3 regions of the Pantoea alhagi genome follow, and region 1 is predicted to be linked to each of the others. Evidence: predicted binding sites of a transcription regulator. Region 1 holds the regulator's gene; each other region holds the start of a gene.

What was found. Region 1 encodes PhoB, which activates phosphate uptake and scavenging genes when phosphate is short. Its sites were predicted from a motif close to CTGTCATAAAACTGNCNNAT; they were not measured.
Region 2: a site for PhoB is predicted at 3,092-3,111, ahead of glpT (glycerol-3-phosphate transporter). Genes of this name have one in related genera too.
Region 3: a site for PhoB is predicted at 2,489-2,508, ahead of ugpB (sn-glycerol-3-phosphate ABC transporter substrate-binding protein UgpB). Genes of this name have one in related genera too.

The regions. Positions count from the first base shown of each region.
Region 1 is NZ_CP019706.1:423,756-429,417, forward strand. Features, by position in the region: gene B1H58_RS02035 (PstS family phosphate ABC transporter substrate-binding protein) at 1-869, opposite strand, end outside; gene phoR (phosphate regulon sensor histidine kinase PhoR) at 882-2,201, opposite strand; gene phoB (phosphate response regulator transcription factor PhoB) at 2,216-2,905, opposite strand; gene sbcD (exonuclease subunit SbcD) at 3,142-4,371, shown strand; gene B1H58_RS02055 (AAA family ATPase) at 4,368-5,662, shown strand, end outside.
Region 2 is NZ_CP019706.1:1,847,026-1,852,687, forward strand. Features, by position in the region: gene yigL (sugar/pyridoxal phosphate phosphatase YigL) at 1-495, shown strand, start outside; gene glpQ (glycerophosphodiester phosphodiesterase) at 553-1,605, opposite strand; gene glpT (glycerol-3-phosphate transporter) at 1,602-2,957, opposite strand; gene B1H58_RS08690 (carboxylate/amino acid/amine transporter) at 3,328-4,173, shown strand; gene metR (HTH-type transcriptional regulator MetR) at 4,552-5,475, opposite strand.
Region 3 is NZ_CP019706.1:1,299,021-1,304,682, reverse strand. Features, by position in the region: gene B1H58_RS06155 (high-affinity branched-chain amino acid ABC transporter permease LivM) at 1-771, shown strand, start outside; gene livG (high-affinity branched-chain amino acid ABC transporter ATP-binding protein LivG) at 768-1,535, shown strand; gene livF (high-affinity branched-chain amino acid ABC transporter ATP-binding protein LivF) at 1,537-2,250, shown strand; gene ugpB (sn-glycerol-3-phosphate ABC transporter substrate-binding protein UgpB) at 2,604-3,923, shown strand; gene ugpA (sn-glycerol-3-phosphate ABC transporter permease UgpA) at 4,008-4,895, shown strand; gene ugpE (sn-glycerol-3-phosphate ABC transporter permease UgpE) at 4,892-5,662, shown strand, end outside.

The sequences.
Region 1 (5,662 bases):
GGCAGATAGCCCGCCTGGGTCACCAGCGCCTGCCCCTGCGGAGAAAGCACATGACGTAAAAACGCGGCGGTAAGCGGCTCCGGCATCTTGCCTGGCGGCTTATTGATATAGATATAAAGCGGGCGTGCATAGGGATAGCGCCCATTACGAATCGTTGTGGCATCGGGCACTACCGCTTCGCCCTCTTTCGCCAGCGCCAGCGTTTTCACGCCGCTGATATGGAAGCCAAAGCTGGCATAGCCAATGGCATTAAGATTGCCCGCTACCGCCTGCACCACTGCCGCTGAGCCAGGATATTCGCCCACGTCACGACGAAAATCGCCGTTGCAAAGCGCCTGCTGCTTGAAAAACCCCCAGGTGCCGGACGCTGAGTTACGTCCCAGCCGCTGTAGCGAACGATCGCGCCAGCTGAGCTGTTGTAACCCCAAATCACCCCAGGTATGCGGGGAACGGGGTGCGCCGCAGCGCCGCGTCACGGAAAAAATCGCGTCCAGCTGCTGCGCATTGAGCCGGGTCAGCGGATTATCCTGATTCACCACCACCACCAGCGCATCCAGCGCCACCGGCACCGCCAGCGGCGGATAGCCGTAGCGCTGCTGAAAAAGCTGACGTTCCGAAAGCTGCATTGGACGGCTCATTGCGCCCAGCTGTGCCGCGCCTGCGGCAAGCGCGGTCGGCGCGGTGGAGGAGCCGGCGGCCTGAACCTGCACATTAACGCCCGGATACTGAAGATTGAAACTTTCGCCCCACAGCGCCATTAAGTTGCCCAGCGTATCTGAGCCAACGCTGCTGAGATTCCCTGCCAGCAGCGCGGGTTTTGCCTGCAGCGCGCCGGAAAACAGCAGCAGCAGCACCATGATGATTTTCATACTTTGCATCCGTCAGATTTTACGCGCCGCATTGTCCGGCAGATGCTGGCTGACAATCAACCTTGTCGGCAGGATAAAACTAAAACAGGTCCCTTTATGCGGCTGGCTGGTAATGGTGAGACGAGCGCCGTGATGACTCAGGGCATGTTTAACAATCGCCAGCCCCAGCCCACTGCCGCCGGTGGCCCGCGATCGCGCCTTATCCACCCGATAAAACCGCTCGGTCAGACGCGGCAGATGCTCCTGGGCAATGCCCGGCCCGTTATCTTTCACTGTAAACAGCGCGCCCTGTTTGCAGAATTGCCAGCTTACCTCGATATGTGTGCCTTCCGGCGTATGGTTGACCGCGTTATAGACCAGGTTAGAGATGGCGCTGCGGAGTTGCTCTTCGTTACCGAACACTTTCAGCTGCGCATCGGCATGAAACTCAATATGATGCCGGCCATTACTCAGGGTTTCCGCTTCTCGCTGCAGCAGGCGCAGCATCATCGGCACATCCACCTTCTCCGCCAGATCGATAGCGGGCGCAGCCTCAATGCGCGAAAGCGTCAGCAGCTGTTTAACCAGACCATCCATCCGGCGCGTCTGCTCCTGCATGGTTTGCAGCGCCTTTTCGCGGGATTTTCCCTCCAGCACCGCATCGCCCATCATTTCCAGATAGCCCTGCAGCACCGTAAGCGGCGTGCGCAGTTCATGACTGACGTTAGCAAAGAAGTTACGACGCGCGCCCTCCAGCTGATGCATCTGCGTAACATCGCGCGCCACCAGTAGCCACTGTCCTTCGCTATAGGGCATTACGCGAAATTCCATATGCAGCTGATTATTCATCACCAGCGTTAGCGGACGAACAAAATCCTGCTGACGCAGATAGCGAGAAAACTCAGGATAGCGCAGCAGATTAAGGATATTCTGGCCGTTATCTTCCGGCCAGCGCAGCCCCAGATGCTGCTGCGCCAGACCGTTGCACCAGAAAATAGTGCCCTCATCGGTGGTCAGCACCACCGCATCGGGCAGGGATTCCGCCCCGCTGCGAAACCGCTTAATCAGGTTTCCCAATTCGCGGCGGCGGCGGCGGTTGCGTAGCTGCATCTGATAAAGCCCGTAAAACAGCGGCTCCCAGCTCCACTGACCGCCAGGCGGCGTCATAGAGCGATCGGTCCACAGCCAGTGTGAAAGACGCAGCAAATTCCAGAAGTGCCAGCCCAACAACAGCAGTACGGCGCACAGCAGGAACCACGGCAACCAGCCGATAATCAGTCCAGCCAACAGCGCGGGCAAACAGACCAGCACCAGTTCCAGTAATAATCTCTTCCAGGAGAGGCGTTCCAGCACGAGGCAGACTCCGATCAGTAACGAGCGGAGAAACGATAACCCGTTCCACGTACGGTTTGCACCATGCGATCGTGGCCGGTCAGCTCCAGCGCCTTGCGCAGCCGTCGAATATGCACGTCAACCGTACGATCCTCAACGTAAACATTGGTGCCCCAGACATTGTTCAGCAACTGTTCACGGCTGTAGACACGTTCCGGGTGCGTCATAAAAAAGTGCAGCAGTTTATATTCTGTCGGGCCCATCTCCAGCGGCGTGGTATCTGACATCACGCGGTGCGAAGAAGGATCCAGGCTCAGCCCCTGAATTTCGATCACATCCTCAACCGCCATCGGCGAAATGCGGCGCATTACCGCCTTGATGCGCGCCACCAGCTCTTTGGGCGAGAACGGTTTAGTGATGTAATCATCGGCACCCACTTCCAGGCCGCGCACGCGATCTTCTTCTTCGCCGCGCGCAGTAAGCATCATGACCGGGATATCGCGCGTCATCGCTTCGCGCTTGAGATGCTTAATAAACTGAATGCCGCTGCCGCCGGGTAGCATCCAGTCCAGCAGGATCAGATCGGGCCATGGCTCGATTAACAGGTTGACAGCGCTGTCATAATCATCCGCCTCAATGGGCTGATAATCATTTTGCTCCAGCACGAAACACAACATTTCCCTGATGGGGGCTTCATCTTCGACAACCAGAATGCGCTTAGCCATTATTGCTCCTGCGAATGTGACTCTTGGTCACGGGGATTTGCGGCGTCATTATGCGTCAGTTTTATGACAGATTTATGAAAAATGCACGGCCCCAATGGCGCTTTCGTAACGCTTTTGTGAAGCAATCAATAACCAATTTTTGAAACCCAGATGCAGGTAATGATCAATCCAGTTCCCTGCTGCGGCTTAGCTCTGGTTATAATCGCCCCGGCGTTCTGCTATTAGCTGGGAGTTTTATGCGCATTATTCACACTTCAGACTGGCATCTCGGTCAGTTTTTCTATACCCGCAGCCGTGCCGCTGAGCATCAGGCCTTTTTTCACTGGCTGATCGAGCGTGTTGAAGAGCATCAGGTCGATGCGGTGATTGTCGCTGGCGATATTTTTGATACCGGATCGCCGCCCAGCTATGCACGTGAACTTTATAACCGTTTCGTGGTGGATCTGCATCGCACCGGCTGCCAGTTGATTGTGCTGGGCGGCAACCACGATTCCGTCGCCACGCTCAACGAATCACGCGAACTGCTGGCCTGTTTGAACACGCGCGTGATTGCCGCTGCCAGCAGCGATCCCGAAGAGCAGGTTTTGACCTTAACCACGCGCCAGGGCAAACCGGGCGCGGTGCTGTGCGCCATTCCTTTCCTGCGACCACGTGACATTATGCGCAGCCAGGCGGGTCAGTCCGGCGAACAAAAGCAGATCAGCCTGCTGAACGCCATTACGCAGCACTATCAGCGCAGCTACCAGCATGCTCGTCAGCTTAGCCAGCAGGCGGAAAAATCGCTGCCGGTAATCGCTACCGGCCATCTGACCACTGTTGGCGTCAGCAAAAGCGAAGCGGTGCGCGATATCTATATCGGCACGCTGGATGCGTTTCCGGCGCAGGCGTTTCCCGCCGCTGACTATATTGCGCTCGGTCATATTCATCGCCCACAACGCATCGCCGGCAGCGAACATATTCGCTACAGCGGCTCCCCGCTGCCGCTCAGCTTCGATGAGCTGGGCAGCGAGAAAAGCGTATTTTTGGTGAGTTTTGCCGACGGCAAACTGGCCAGCGTTGAGCCGCTGCCGGTGCCTGGCTTTCAGCCAATGCAAACCATCAAGGGCACGCTGGCGGAGATCGAGCAGCAGCTAAAACCGTTTGCCAGTGCCTCTCCATCACGTCCGGTGTGGCTGGATATTGAAATCACTACTCAGGAATATCTGCATAACATGCAGCAGCATATCCAGACGCTAACTGAAGGTTTACCGGTGGAGGTGCTGCTGATGCGCCGCAGCCGTGAACAGCGTGAGCGAGCGCTTGCACGCCTGCAAAATGAGACGCTGAACGAGCTAAAGGTAGAGGAAGTTTTTGAACGACGCCTGGAACAGGAAGAAGACATGGATGAGGCGCGGCGCACGCGCGTACGTCAGTTATTTAGCGGCACGCTGGATGCGCTTTATCAGGGCGAGGAGAGCCAGCCATGAAAATTTTGTCCCTGCGTTTTAAAAACATCAACTCGCTCAAAGGCGAATGGAAAATTGATTTCACCCGCGAGCCTTTTGCCAGCAGCGGACTTTTCGCCATCACCGGCCCAACCGGTGCCGGTAAAACCACCCTGCTTGATGCGATTTGCCTGGCGCTTTATCACGAAACGTCGCGTCTGGGGAAAATATCCCAAACGCAAAATGAGCTGATCAGCCGCGATACCGCCGAATGCCTCGCCGAAGTGGAATTTGAGGTGAAAGGTGAAGCCTGGCGCGCCTTCTGGAGCCAGAACCGGGCGCGCGGCGCGGTAGACGGCAATCTGCAGGCGCCGCGCGTGGAGCTGGCGCGCTGTGCGGATAACGTCATCGTCGCTGATAAGGTGAAAGATAAGCTGGAGATGATCGCTCAGTTAACCGGTCTCGATTTTGCCCGCTTTACCAAATCGATGATGCTGTCGCAGGGACAATTTGCCGCCTTCCTGAACGCTGACGCCAACGATCGTGCCGAGCTGCTGGAAGAGCTGACCGGCACTGAGATTTACGGTCAGCTCTCATCGCGTATTTATGAGCAACATAAACAGGCGCGCGTGGAGCTGGATCAGCTTCGGGCACGCGCCGCTGGTATGGCGCTGCTGGATGAAGCGACGCGGATAGCGCTGGAAAGTGAAATAGCGGCGCTGGCGCAGCAGGAAAACCAACTGCATCTTCAGCTTAACACGCTACGACAGCAGCAGCAGTGGCTGAGTCAGCAGCAACGTCTGGAGCAGGAAAAAAACCAGGCGCGCAACGCGCAGCAGCAGGCGGAAAATAACTGGCAATGCGCCGAGGCGGAACGTCAGAAACTGGCGCGATCGGAACCGGCGGAAAAACTGCGTCCGCTCTGGCAGCAGCGTCAGCAGCTACAGCAGGATCTGGCACAGCTTAACCAGCAGGCACAGCAGCTCTCCGCTTCAATTCAGCAGGCCAGTGAGCAGTTACAAACTTTACAGAACAAACAGCAACAGGCTGAACAGGCACAGCAGCAGCTGAATACGCAATGGCGACAGCAGGAATGTCTGATCAACGAACAGGTGATCCCGCTTGACCATCAAATTGATAAGCTGACGCAGCAGCTTGGCCTTCAGCAGCAAACGCTGCAGGAAAACCAACAGGCGCTACAGCAGCGCCAACAGCGTCAGCAGCAGTTGAGCAGTGAACATCAGACGCTGCATACGCAACAGCAGCAAGAGCAACAGTGGCGCAGCGATCATGCTCAGGTTGTGAACTGGGGCGATCTGCTGGGCGGCTGGCG
Region 2 (5,662 bases), 1.4 Mb from region 1:
ACCAACGTCTACCGCAACGATGAGTGGTTTCTTAACCGTCATCGCCCGGAAGAAGAGCGCTACTTCCGTGAATCGGTCTTTACCTACCAGGTTTATGAGCCAGGCGTGCTGCCCACTGACGGCATCAGCAAAGTCTTTTTTATCTGCGATGATGCTGAAAAACTGGTGCCGCTGGAAGAGGCGATTTTGGCTCGCTGGGGCGATCGGGTTAACGTCAGTTTCTCTTTCCCGACCTGCCTGGAAGTGATGGCGGGCGGCGTTTCAAAAGGCCATGCGCTGGAAGAAGTCTCAAAACTACTGGGTTACTCGCTGGCATCCTCTATCGCCTTTGGCGACGGCATGAATGATAAAGAGATGCTGATCATGGCCGGAAAAGGCTACATCATGCGCAACGCGCATCAGCGTCTGAAAGACCTTCTGCCGGAAATGGAAGTGATTGGCTCTAATGCGGAAGATGCAGTGCCGCGTAAACTGCGCGAGCTGTTTCTGGGCTGATCGAAAAAATTAACAATAATGCAGCCAGGGTGCTTCATCAGCGCCCTGGCTTTTTTATTAACGTTCTAAAAAGCGTACGGCCTTATCCGGAAAATCGGTAAACACCCCGTCAACCTGCGCTTTGTTATACAGCGCATCAAACAGCTGATTAATATCCGTTGCGTAAGGCGGCAGCCGATCGGCACGTACCGTATAGGGATGGATCTGTAAATCACTGGCGTGCACCTCCTGCGCTAAAGGGGTCAGACGAATGTCCCCTGGTTTTGAATCGGCGCTGAACAGTTGATGATAATCGGGGCCAATGCCATCAACATACTTCGCCAGCTCCTGCATCGCGCCTGGCTTAAACATCCAGTCGTAGCTGTAATTGACCCATTTCCCCTGTTTTAACTCTTCTGTTTCATGTGAATCGGTTTCGGTAATCAACTGAACCAGCCGGAGATCCATGCCCATCTTTGGCTCCAGCTCATTTTTAATGCGCTTTAGCTCATTGAAATCGAAACACTGTAGCCAGACATTATCCTGCTTAGTGCGATAGCCATACTGCTTCAGTACCTGCAAAACGCTGGTGGCGATATCCTTGCCTTCCTGATGATGAAACCACGGGGCTTTGATCTCGGTGTAGATACCGATATTTTTGCCGGTCGAGTGGTTCAGTCCCTGAATAAATTCAATTTCCTCTTCAAAAGTATGAATATGGAAAGTGGATTTTCCGCCCGGGAAACGGCCCGGCCAGGTTTGCACCTTTTTGCCATCTTTAAACGTAAAGCCTTCGGTAAAGCGCAGGCTGCGGATCTCCGCCAGCGTAAAATCAATGGCATAGTAGCGGCCATCCTTGCGCGCGCGCTGAGGGAAACGATCCGCGACATCGGTAACGCGATCGAGATAGTGATCGTGCAGCACCACCAGACGATCGTCTTTGGTCATGACAAGATCCTGCTCCAGAAAATCCGCGCCCTGCGCATAGGCCATTGCCTTGGCGGGCAGCGTATGTTCCGGGAGATAGCCGCTGGCACCGCGATGGGCAATCACCAGCTTGTCATCAATTTGCGCACTTGTGCCGTAGGCGATACTAAGTAACAGCGCCGCCAGTAACGGATTTATTTTCATTGTCTCTCCTCCTGCTGCAGCCGTTGTTTGTGTTTGTTTTCACTCAGCATGGTGAGCAGCAGCAGAATGACCGCCAGCACGCAACCGCCGATCATAATCAGAAAACCGCCGTCCCAGCCAAAGTAGTCAACGGTATAGCCAACAATAGCGCTGGCCGCGACTGAGCCGCCGAGATAACCAAACAGGCCGGTAAAGCCTGCGGCGGTTCCTGCGGCTTTCTTCGGCGCCAGCTCCAGCGCATGCAACCCGATTAGCATCACCGGACCATAAATCAGAAAGCCGATAACAATCATACAGGCCATATCAACACCAGGATTACCGACCGGATTGAGCCAGTAAATCACCGTGGCAATGGTCACCAGCGTCATAAAGAATACGCCGGTTGCGCCGCGGTTGCCTTTAAATACCTTATCTGACATCCAGCCGCACAGCAGCGTGCCGGGGATCCCCGCATATTCATACAGGAAGTAGGTCCATGACGATTTATCCAGGGTGAAATGTTTTACCTCTTTCAGATAGGTCGGCGACCAGTCGAGAATGCCGTAGCGCAGCAGATAAACAAAAACGTTCGCCAGCGCGATATACCACAGCAGTTTATTGGGCAGGATGTACTGCATAAAAATCTGTTTTGCGGTTAATTCCTGTTCGTGCTGTTCGTTATAGTCAGGCGGATAATCGTTTTTATACTCTTCAATCGGCGGCAGCCCGCATGACTGCGGCGTGTCGCGCATCAAAGCAAATGCGATCAGCGCAACGATAATGGCAGCAAAGGCTGGCATATAGAGCGCTGCTTTCCAGTCGTTAAACCATGCCATACCCAGCAGGAACAGAAGGGGAGGAATACCGCCGCCAACGTTATGCGCACAGTTCCAGACGGAAACAATGCCGCCACGTTCTTTTTGCGACCACCAGTGCACCATCGTACGCCCGCACGGCGGCCAGCCCATTCCCTGAAACCAACCGCAGAGAAACAGCAGCCCAAACATCACCAGAATGCTGGAGGTCGCCCAGGGAACGAATCCCATGAACAGCATGACCAGCGAAGCTAAAATCAGCCCGGCGGGCAGGAAAAAGCGTGGATTAGAGCGATCGGAAACCGAGCCCATAATAAATTTTGAAAAGCCATAGGCGATAGAAATACCGGACAGCGCAAAGCCGAGATCGCCGCGTGAAAACCCCTGTTCCACCAGATAAGGCATCGCCAGCGCAAAGTTTTTGCGAACCAGATAGTAAGCGGCATAACCAAAAAAGATGCCGATAAAAATTTGCCAGCGCAAACGACGATAAAGCGGATCGGTACGATCCGTAGCGACACGTGATTGATGAGGTGCTGGCTTAAAAATGCTAAGCATAAACGGTCTCCGGAGACGCAAAATGGTTTTAAACACTCACTAAATGAGCGAAAAAAGGTTTTTGAATGAAGGATGTTCCATTTCGCGCAAAGAATAGGGGCTGCAAAGAAAGGGGTCTGTGAGGCAGGGCGCAAATGTTACACTTTTATGACAAGACGTTGTAAAGCTCGTCACAAAAACCCGCTTTATGCGCTGCCTGACTCAGGTTAAAAACGCTTTTTTTAACCGAACCACAGACTTTCGCTTTCGCGCATCGCCAGGTAAGGACGGCATGAGTGATGGTAAAGTGTACAGATGTAAACCAGATATCCACTAACGCGCAGGCGCATTCCGCTACAATGGCGTTCTGTTTAACTAATGGATGCGTAATGTGGCGTTACTCATAATCACCACTATTCTGTGGGCATTTTCGTTTAGCCTGATTGGCGTTTACCTGGCGGGGCAGGTGGACAGCGTCTTTGCCGTTCTGGTGCGTCTGATGCTGGCGGCGCTGGTGTTTTTGCCTTTCCTGCGCTGGCGTGGTTACCGCGCCTCTACGCTGCTGCTCTATATGCTGGTGGGCATGATGCAGCTGGGCATAATGTATCTGCTGAGCTTTGAAGCTTACCTCTATCTGACCGTACCGGAATTTTTGCTATTCACTGTGATGACCCCGCTCTATATCACGTTGATTTACGATCTGCTCAGTGGGCGCGGCGTGCGCATGGGCTATCTGTTTAGCGCGCTGTTAGCGGTGCTGGGCGCGGCAATTATTCGTTATGATCAGCTCAGCGATCATTTCTGGACAGGATTGATTCTGGTGCAGCTGGCAAATATCTGCTTTGCCATTGGCATGGTGGGCTACAAGCGTCTGCAGGAAACGCGCCCGATGCCGCAGCATACTGCTTTTTCCTGGTTCTATATGGGCGCAGTATTGATAGCGATTATCGCGTGGTTTCTTTGGGGTAATCCGCAAAAATTACCTACCACTCAACTGCAATGGGGCATTCTGATTTGGCTGGGCATTGCAGCGTCGGGGCTGGGTTATTTTATGTGGAACTATGGCGCAACGCAGGTCGATGCCGGAACGCTGGGCATTATGAACAACATGCATGTTCCTGCGGGACTGTTGGTTAACCTGGCTATCTGGCAGGAGCAACCGGACTGGCCGCCATTTATTGTTGGCGGCGGGCTTATTATCGCCTCTTTATGGATCCATCGACGCTGGGTTCGTTAAGCAAAAAAATACCGGCGTGAACATAACGCCGGTATTAACTGCTTTATTCGCCGATCACGCCGACCTTATAACCCACGTCAAATAGCTTGTTCAGCACATTAACGGTATGCAAAAAGAAATTGCCGTACGCACCGGATAATGTCTCTTGTATCCGGCCTGCGCCGCTGACTACCTGAACTTCTGTTGTGTTAATACTTTCATGATGAATCCCTCTTGATGGCTATTTCCATATAGGGGAAATGACCTCTCCCCGGTGGGATTATGCGTTTCAGGGCTTTATCGTCAATTAACTACGCGTCAGCTTCTAGTTGATCAATCAACCCAAAATAAGGTTACTTTTACGCCAGATGGCTGAATTTATCTGTCCGACATGAAAACTTATCCCGTGGGCAATGCATTGCGCGACGCGTCCCTTACAAAAGGCAAATGCTGGCAGGCGTGCTGACGAGCAGAGCGGATAAAGCCATCAATCACCGGTTGCCGCTGCTCGCCATCCCGGACGGCGGCATAAAGACGGCTCCATAAACCTGCGCCCAGCGTTTTAGTGGTAATCAGGCCCTGACGCTCAAAGTTTTCCACTACCCAGTGCGGCAGAGCGGCTATACCCATATGCGCCGCGACCATTTGCACCAGCAGCAGCGTGTTATCAACGCTTTTCAGCGCCGGGCTAACGCCAGCAGGCTGTAAAAAATGCCGCCAGATATCCAGCCGCTGACGCTGTACCGGATAAATCATCAAAACCTCATGCGCCAGATCTTCCGGCGTGATGGTGGCTGCCTTCGCCAGCGGATGATCCGGTGCCAGCACCAGACGCACCTCGAAATCAAACATTGGCGAATAGTGTAGCCCGCTACGCGTCAGGATATCTGACGTCAGCACGACATCCAGTTCACCCTGCTGCAGGGCTGGCTGGGGATCGAAGGTGACGCCTGATTTGAAGTCCATCATCACCTGCGGCCAGCTTTGACGAAATGTATCCAGCGCCGGCGTCAGCCACTGAATACAGCTATGACATTCAATAGCGATACGCAGCGTGGCCTGGTGCGGCTCATGACAGGCCTGCAGCGCCTGCTGAATCTGCGGAAGCACCTGTTCTGCCAGCTGTAACAAAATTTCTCCCTGCGGCGTAAAGCGCAGCGGCTGACTTTTTCGCACAAACAGGCGGAAACCGAGGCGTTGCTCCAGATCGCTGAATTGGTGAGATAACGCCGACTGAGTCTGATGAAGCTGCGCTGCCGCTGCGGCCAGAGAGCCGGTATTTCTGAGAGCCTGCAGCGTTCGCAGGTGCCTGATTTCGATCATGAGAGTCCTTCACATCGACAATGAACAATTTGCGCTTGAGGAATATACAGTACCTGCAGATTATAGCGGTGTAAACATCTGGACGGCTAAACATCCCAGTCGGCCCGTCATTTTACGTTCGGGCAGGGTTTTGCAACCCGAGAAACGGCATCGCGCCCCGGCTGTTGCGCTGGTCGTACGTAAACTG
Region 3 (5,662 bases), 880 kb from region 1:
CCGCTGGCGGGGCTGGTTTCCGCGCTGTTTGGCCTGCTGCTGGGCTTTCCGGTGCTGCGCCTGCGCGGCGATTATCTGGCAATCGTTACGCTCGGGTTCGGCGAGATTGTCCGTATTCTGCTGTTGAACAACACCGCTATTACCGGCGGTCCGAACGGTATCAGCCAGATCCCGAAGCCCACCTTTTTTGGCCTGGAGTTTAACCGCAGCCCGCGTGACGGCGGCTGGGATACGTTTCACCACTTCTTCAACCTGAAATATGATCCCAGCGACCGCATTATCTTCCTCTATCTGGTAGCGCTGTTGCTGGTGGTGCTGACGCTGTTTGTTATCAACCGTTTACTGCGCATGCCGCTGGGCCGCGCCTGGGAAGCGCTGCGTGAAGATGAAATCGCCTGTCGCTCTTTGGGCCTCAGCCCAACGCGCATCAAGCTCACCGCTTTCACTATCAGCGCCGCGTTTGCTGGTTTTGCCGGCAGCCTGTTTGCCGCTCGTCAGGGCTTTATCAGCCCGGAATCCTTTACCTTTGCCGAATCGGCCTTTGTGCTGGCGATTGTGGTGTTGGGCGGCATGGGCTCGCAGTTTGCGGTGATTCTGGCGGCGATCCTGCTGGTGGTTTCGCGTGAGCTGATGCGTGACCTGAATGAATACAGCATGTTAGTGCTGGGCGCGCTGATGGTGCTGATGATGATTTGGCGTCCGCAGGGATTATTACCGATGCAGCGTCCGCATCTGAAGCTGAAGCGCGATCAACAAGGAGAGCAGGCATGAGTCAGCCTTTATTAACGGTGGAAGGCCTGATGATGCGCTTTGGCGGCCTGCTGGCGGTCAATAACGTGGCGCTGGAGCTGCATCCACAAGAGATCGTGTCGCTGATTGGCCCGAACGGGGCGGGCAAAACCACGGTGTTTAACTGCCTGACCGGTTTTTATAAGCCGACCGGCGGATCGATTCGCTTAGGCGATCGCCAGCTGGCCGGGTTGCCGGGCCAGCAGATTGCACGCATGGGCATCGTGCGTACCTTCCAGCATGTCCGCCTGTTTCGCGAAATGACAGTGATTGAAAACCTGCTGGTGGCGCAGCATCAGCATCTGAAAAGCGGCCTGTTTGCTGGCCTGTTGAAAACGCCTGCTTTCCGGCGTAGCGAAAACGAGGCGCTGGATCAGGCTGCCAACTGGCTACAGCGCGTTGGGCTGCTGGAGATGGCTAACCGGCAGGCGGGCAATCTGGCTTACGGTCAGCAGCGTCGGCTGGAAATTGCCCGTTGTATGGTAACGCGTCCGGAAATTCTGATGCTGGATGAGCCTGCGGCGGGCCTGAACCCGAAAGAGACCCATGAGCTGGATGAGCTGATTGCGGAGCTGCGCAGCGAGCATAAGGTCACGGTGCTGCTTATTGAGCATGATATGAAGCTGGTAATGGGTATTTCCGATCGCATCTATGTGGTTAACCAGGGAACGCCGCTGGCAAACGGCACGCCGGAAGAGATCCGTAATAATCCGGACGTGATCCGCGCATATTTAGGTGAGGCATAAAATGGCGAATCCGATGTTAACGCTTAGCAAGGTCAGCGCGCATTACGGCAAAATTCAGGCACTGCATCAGGTTAGTCTGGAGATTAACCAGGGCGAAATTGTCACGCTGATTGGCGCGAACGGAGCGGGAAAAACTACCCTGCTGGGCACCCTGTGCGGCGAGCCGCGCGCGTCTGAAGGCACCATTACCTTTGATGGTAAAGCGATCACCGACTGGCAAACGGCACGCATTATGCGTGAGGCGATTGCTATCGTGCCGGAAGGACGCCGGGTGTTCTCGCGGATGACGGTGGAGGAGAACCTGGCGATGGGCGGCTTCTTCGCCAGCCGCCAGCAATACCAGCAGCGAATTGCGCAGGTTTACGCGCTGTTTCCGCGTCTGCATGAGCGGCGTATTCAGCGCGCGGGCACCATGTCGGGTGGCGAACAGCAAATGCTGGCGATTGGCCGTGCGCTGATGAGCCAGCCGCGACTGCTGCTGCTGGATGAGCCTTCGCTGGGGCTGGCGCCGATTATCATTCAACAGATCTTCGATACCATTGAGCAACTGCGCCAGGAGGGCATGACTATTTTCCTGGTGGAGCAAAACGCCAATCAGGCGTTAAAGCTGGCCGATCGCGGCTACGTACTGGAGAACGGTCACGTGGTGCTGGAAGACAGCGGCGATGCGCTGCTGGCTAACGAGGCGGTACGCAGCGCTTACCTGGGTGCCTGATATCGTACCGCAGGCGACGCCGAAGCCCAGGGCAAGCGGGGTTCCGGCCAGGAGTAAAGCGTCCCGCGCCATGGAAGGCGCGGGTCGAGCCGGTCATGGATGACGGCAGTTGCGTCTTTACGTAAGGCCGGAATCCCGCTTGCTTCCCCGCTCGTCCTGCGGCCTCGCTTGCGTCTCTGCCTGTCCCGCAAAATCCTTGCCGTTCAGCGCCCGTCTCCGCCCGCCCAGTGCAATCTCGCCGTCATCTTTCTGTCATCTGCTGGTTATCTCACCGTCATTTTTCCGTGTCATGTTACGTTGCGAACTAAAAAAGCGTGTTGTTACGCACACCTACAATGTCACAGGAAAACGCTATGTCCTCCTTTACGTTTCGTCATACCGCTCTCAGCATTGTGCTGGGGCTGGCACTGAGCGGCAAGGCCCTGGCCGCGACGGAAATTCCGTTCTGGCACTCTATGGAAGGCGAATTAGGCAAAGAAGTTGACTCACTGGCACAACGTTTCAACCAGGCGCACCCCGATTATAAAATCGTACCGGTTTATAAAGGCAACTATGAACAGAGCCTGGCGGCCGGTATCGCTGCGGTACGTACCGGCAAAGCACCGGCGATTTTGCAGGTTTACGAGGTCGGCACTGCCACCATGATGGCTTCTAAAGCGATCAAGCCGGTCTATGAAGTGTTTAACGATGCAGGCATCAAATTCGATGAATCGCAGTTTGTGCCGACGGTCGCGGGTTACTATACCGATGCGAAAAGCGGACACCTGCTTTCGCAGCCGTTTAACAGCTCCACGCCGGTGCTTTATTACAACAAAGACGCCTTTAAGAAAGCGGGCTTAGATCCCGAACAGCCGCCTAAAACCTGGCAGCAGCTGGCAAAAGATACGGCGGCGCTGCGAAAAGCGGGCATGAAGTGCGGCTACGCCAGCGGCTGGCAGGGCTGGATCCAAATTGAAAACTTCAGCGCCTGGCACGGTTTGCCGGTGGCCACCGAGGACAATGGTTTTGGTGGCACCAGCGCCGAGCTGATTTTCAATAAGCCGGAACAGGTGCGCCATATCGCCATGCTGCAAGAGATGAACAAAAAAGGGGACTTCACCTACTTTGGCCGTAAGGATGAGTCTACTGAAAAGTTCTATAACGGCGACTGTGCGATTACCACCGCCTCATCCGGTTCGCTGGCGGATATACGTCAGCATGCCAAATTCAATTATGGCGTCGGCATGATGCCGTATGACGAAAGCGTGCCTTCCGCGCCGCAGAACGCCATTATCGGCGGAGCCAGCCTGTGGGTAATGCAGGGCAAAGACAGCGCCACCTACAAAGGCGTGGCGGAGTTTTTACAGTATCTCGCTCTGCCGGAAAACGCTGCCGAATGGCATCAGAAAACCGGCTATCTGCCCATTACCCGCGCCGCTTACGATCTGACGCGCCAGCAGGGCTTCTATGAGAAGAACCCAGGCGCGGATATCGCCACGCGTCAGATGCTGAATAAGCCGCCGTTGCCTTTCACCAAAGGTTTACGCCTCGGCAATATGCCGCAGATCCGCACCATTGTTGATGAAGAGCTGGAAGGCGTCTGGAGCGGCAGCAAAACGCCGCAGGCCGCACTGGATTCTGCCGTCCAGCGCGGCAACCTGCTGCTGCGTCGTTTCGAACAACAGGTGAAGTAAGCAGATGCCGGGCCGCTGCGGCGGTCCGGCTATCACCTCATCCTGTCACGCACCGCTTGTGCCGATCTGTTATGGAATTACCGCATGTCGAGTTCTCGTCCCGTTTTCCAGTCACGCTGGCTTCCCTGGGTACTGGTTTTCCCTCAGCTGCTTATTACCCTGATCTTTTTTATCTGGCCAGCCGGCGAAGCGCTCTGGTACTCGGTACAAAGCGTGGATCCCTTTGGCTTTTCCAGTACCTTTGTCGGGCTGGAAAACTTTAGCCGATTGCTGGATGACGACTATTATCTTGAATCCTTCTGGACCACACTCATCTTTAGTGCGCTGGTGACCGGCTTTGGGCTGGTCATTTCGCTACTGTTCGCCGCGCTGACGGATCATGTGCTGCGCCTGAAACGCTTTTATCAGACGCTGCTGCTGCTGCCCTATGCGGTTGCGCCAGCTATCGCCGCCGTGCTGTGGATGTTTTTATTTAACCCCGGCATCGGGTTGATCACCCACTTCCTGCAGAGCATCGGTTACAACTGGAACCACGCACAGAACAGCGGCCAGGCGATGTTTCTGGTGGTGCTGGCCTCGGTATGGCAGCAGATCAGCTACAACTTCCTGTTTTTCTTCGCTGCGCTGCAATCGATCCCGCGTTCGCTGGTTGAAGCGGCCGCGATTGATGGCGCTGGGCCGGTACGCCGCTTCTTTCATCTGTCGCTGCCGCTGATCGCGCCGGTCAGCTTCTTTCTGCTGGTGGTAAACCTGGTTTACGCCTTCTTTGACACCTTCCCGGTGATTGACGCCGCCACGCAGGGCGGTCCGGTACAGGCCACCACCACGCTGATTTATAAGATTTACCGGGAAGGCTTTGCCGGTCTCGATCTCTCTTCATCGGCGGCGCAGTCGGTGGTGCTGATGTTCCTGGTGATTGTCTTAACCATTATTCAGTTCCGCTATGTCGAGCGTAAGGTGCGTTATCAATGATTGAGAATCGTCGCGGGCTGGATATTTTCAGCCACGTTATGCTGGCGTTGGGCATTCTGACCATTCTGTTCCCGCTCTGGGTCGCCTTTGTGGCCGCCACGCTGGATAACCAACAGATTTTTCAGGTGCCGATGAGCCTGGTGCCGGGTACTCAGTTATGGCACAACCTGCGTGAGATCTGGCTGTACGGCGTCAGCAGCAACAGCGCGCCAATGAGCGTGCTGTTGTTTAACAGTACGCTGATGGCGCTGGGTATTACCTTCGGTAAAATCACCGTCTCGATGCTTTCCGCTTTCGCGCTGGTCTGGTTTCGCTTTCCGCTACGTAACCTGGTGTTCTGGATGATTTTTATCACGCTGATGCTGCCGGTCGAGGTGCGTATTTTCCCTACGGTGGAGGTGGTAGCTAACCTTCAGCTACTCGATAGCTACAGCGGCCTGACGCTGCCGCTGATGGCCTCAGCGACCGCCACTTTTCTGTTCCGTCAGTTCTTTATGTCGCTGCCGGATGAGCTCATGGAGGCGGCGCGCATCGATGGCGCAGGCCCGATGCGTTTCTTCCGTGACATTGTGCTGCCGCTGTCGCGTACCAACCTGGCGGCGCTTTTTGTGATCACCTTTATCTACGGCTGGAACCAGTATTTGTGGCCGATTCTGATTACCAGCGAGACAAAAATGGGCACGGCGGTTGCGGGCATTCGCAGCATGATCTCCTCAGGCGAAGGCACGACCCAATGGAATCTGGTAATGGCGGCGATGCTGCTAACG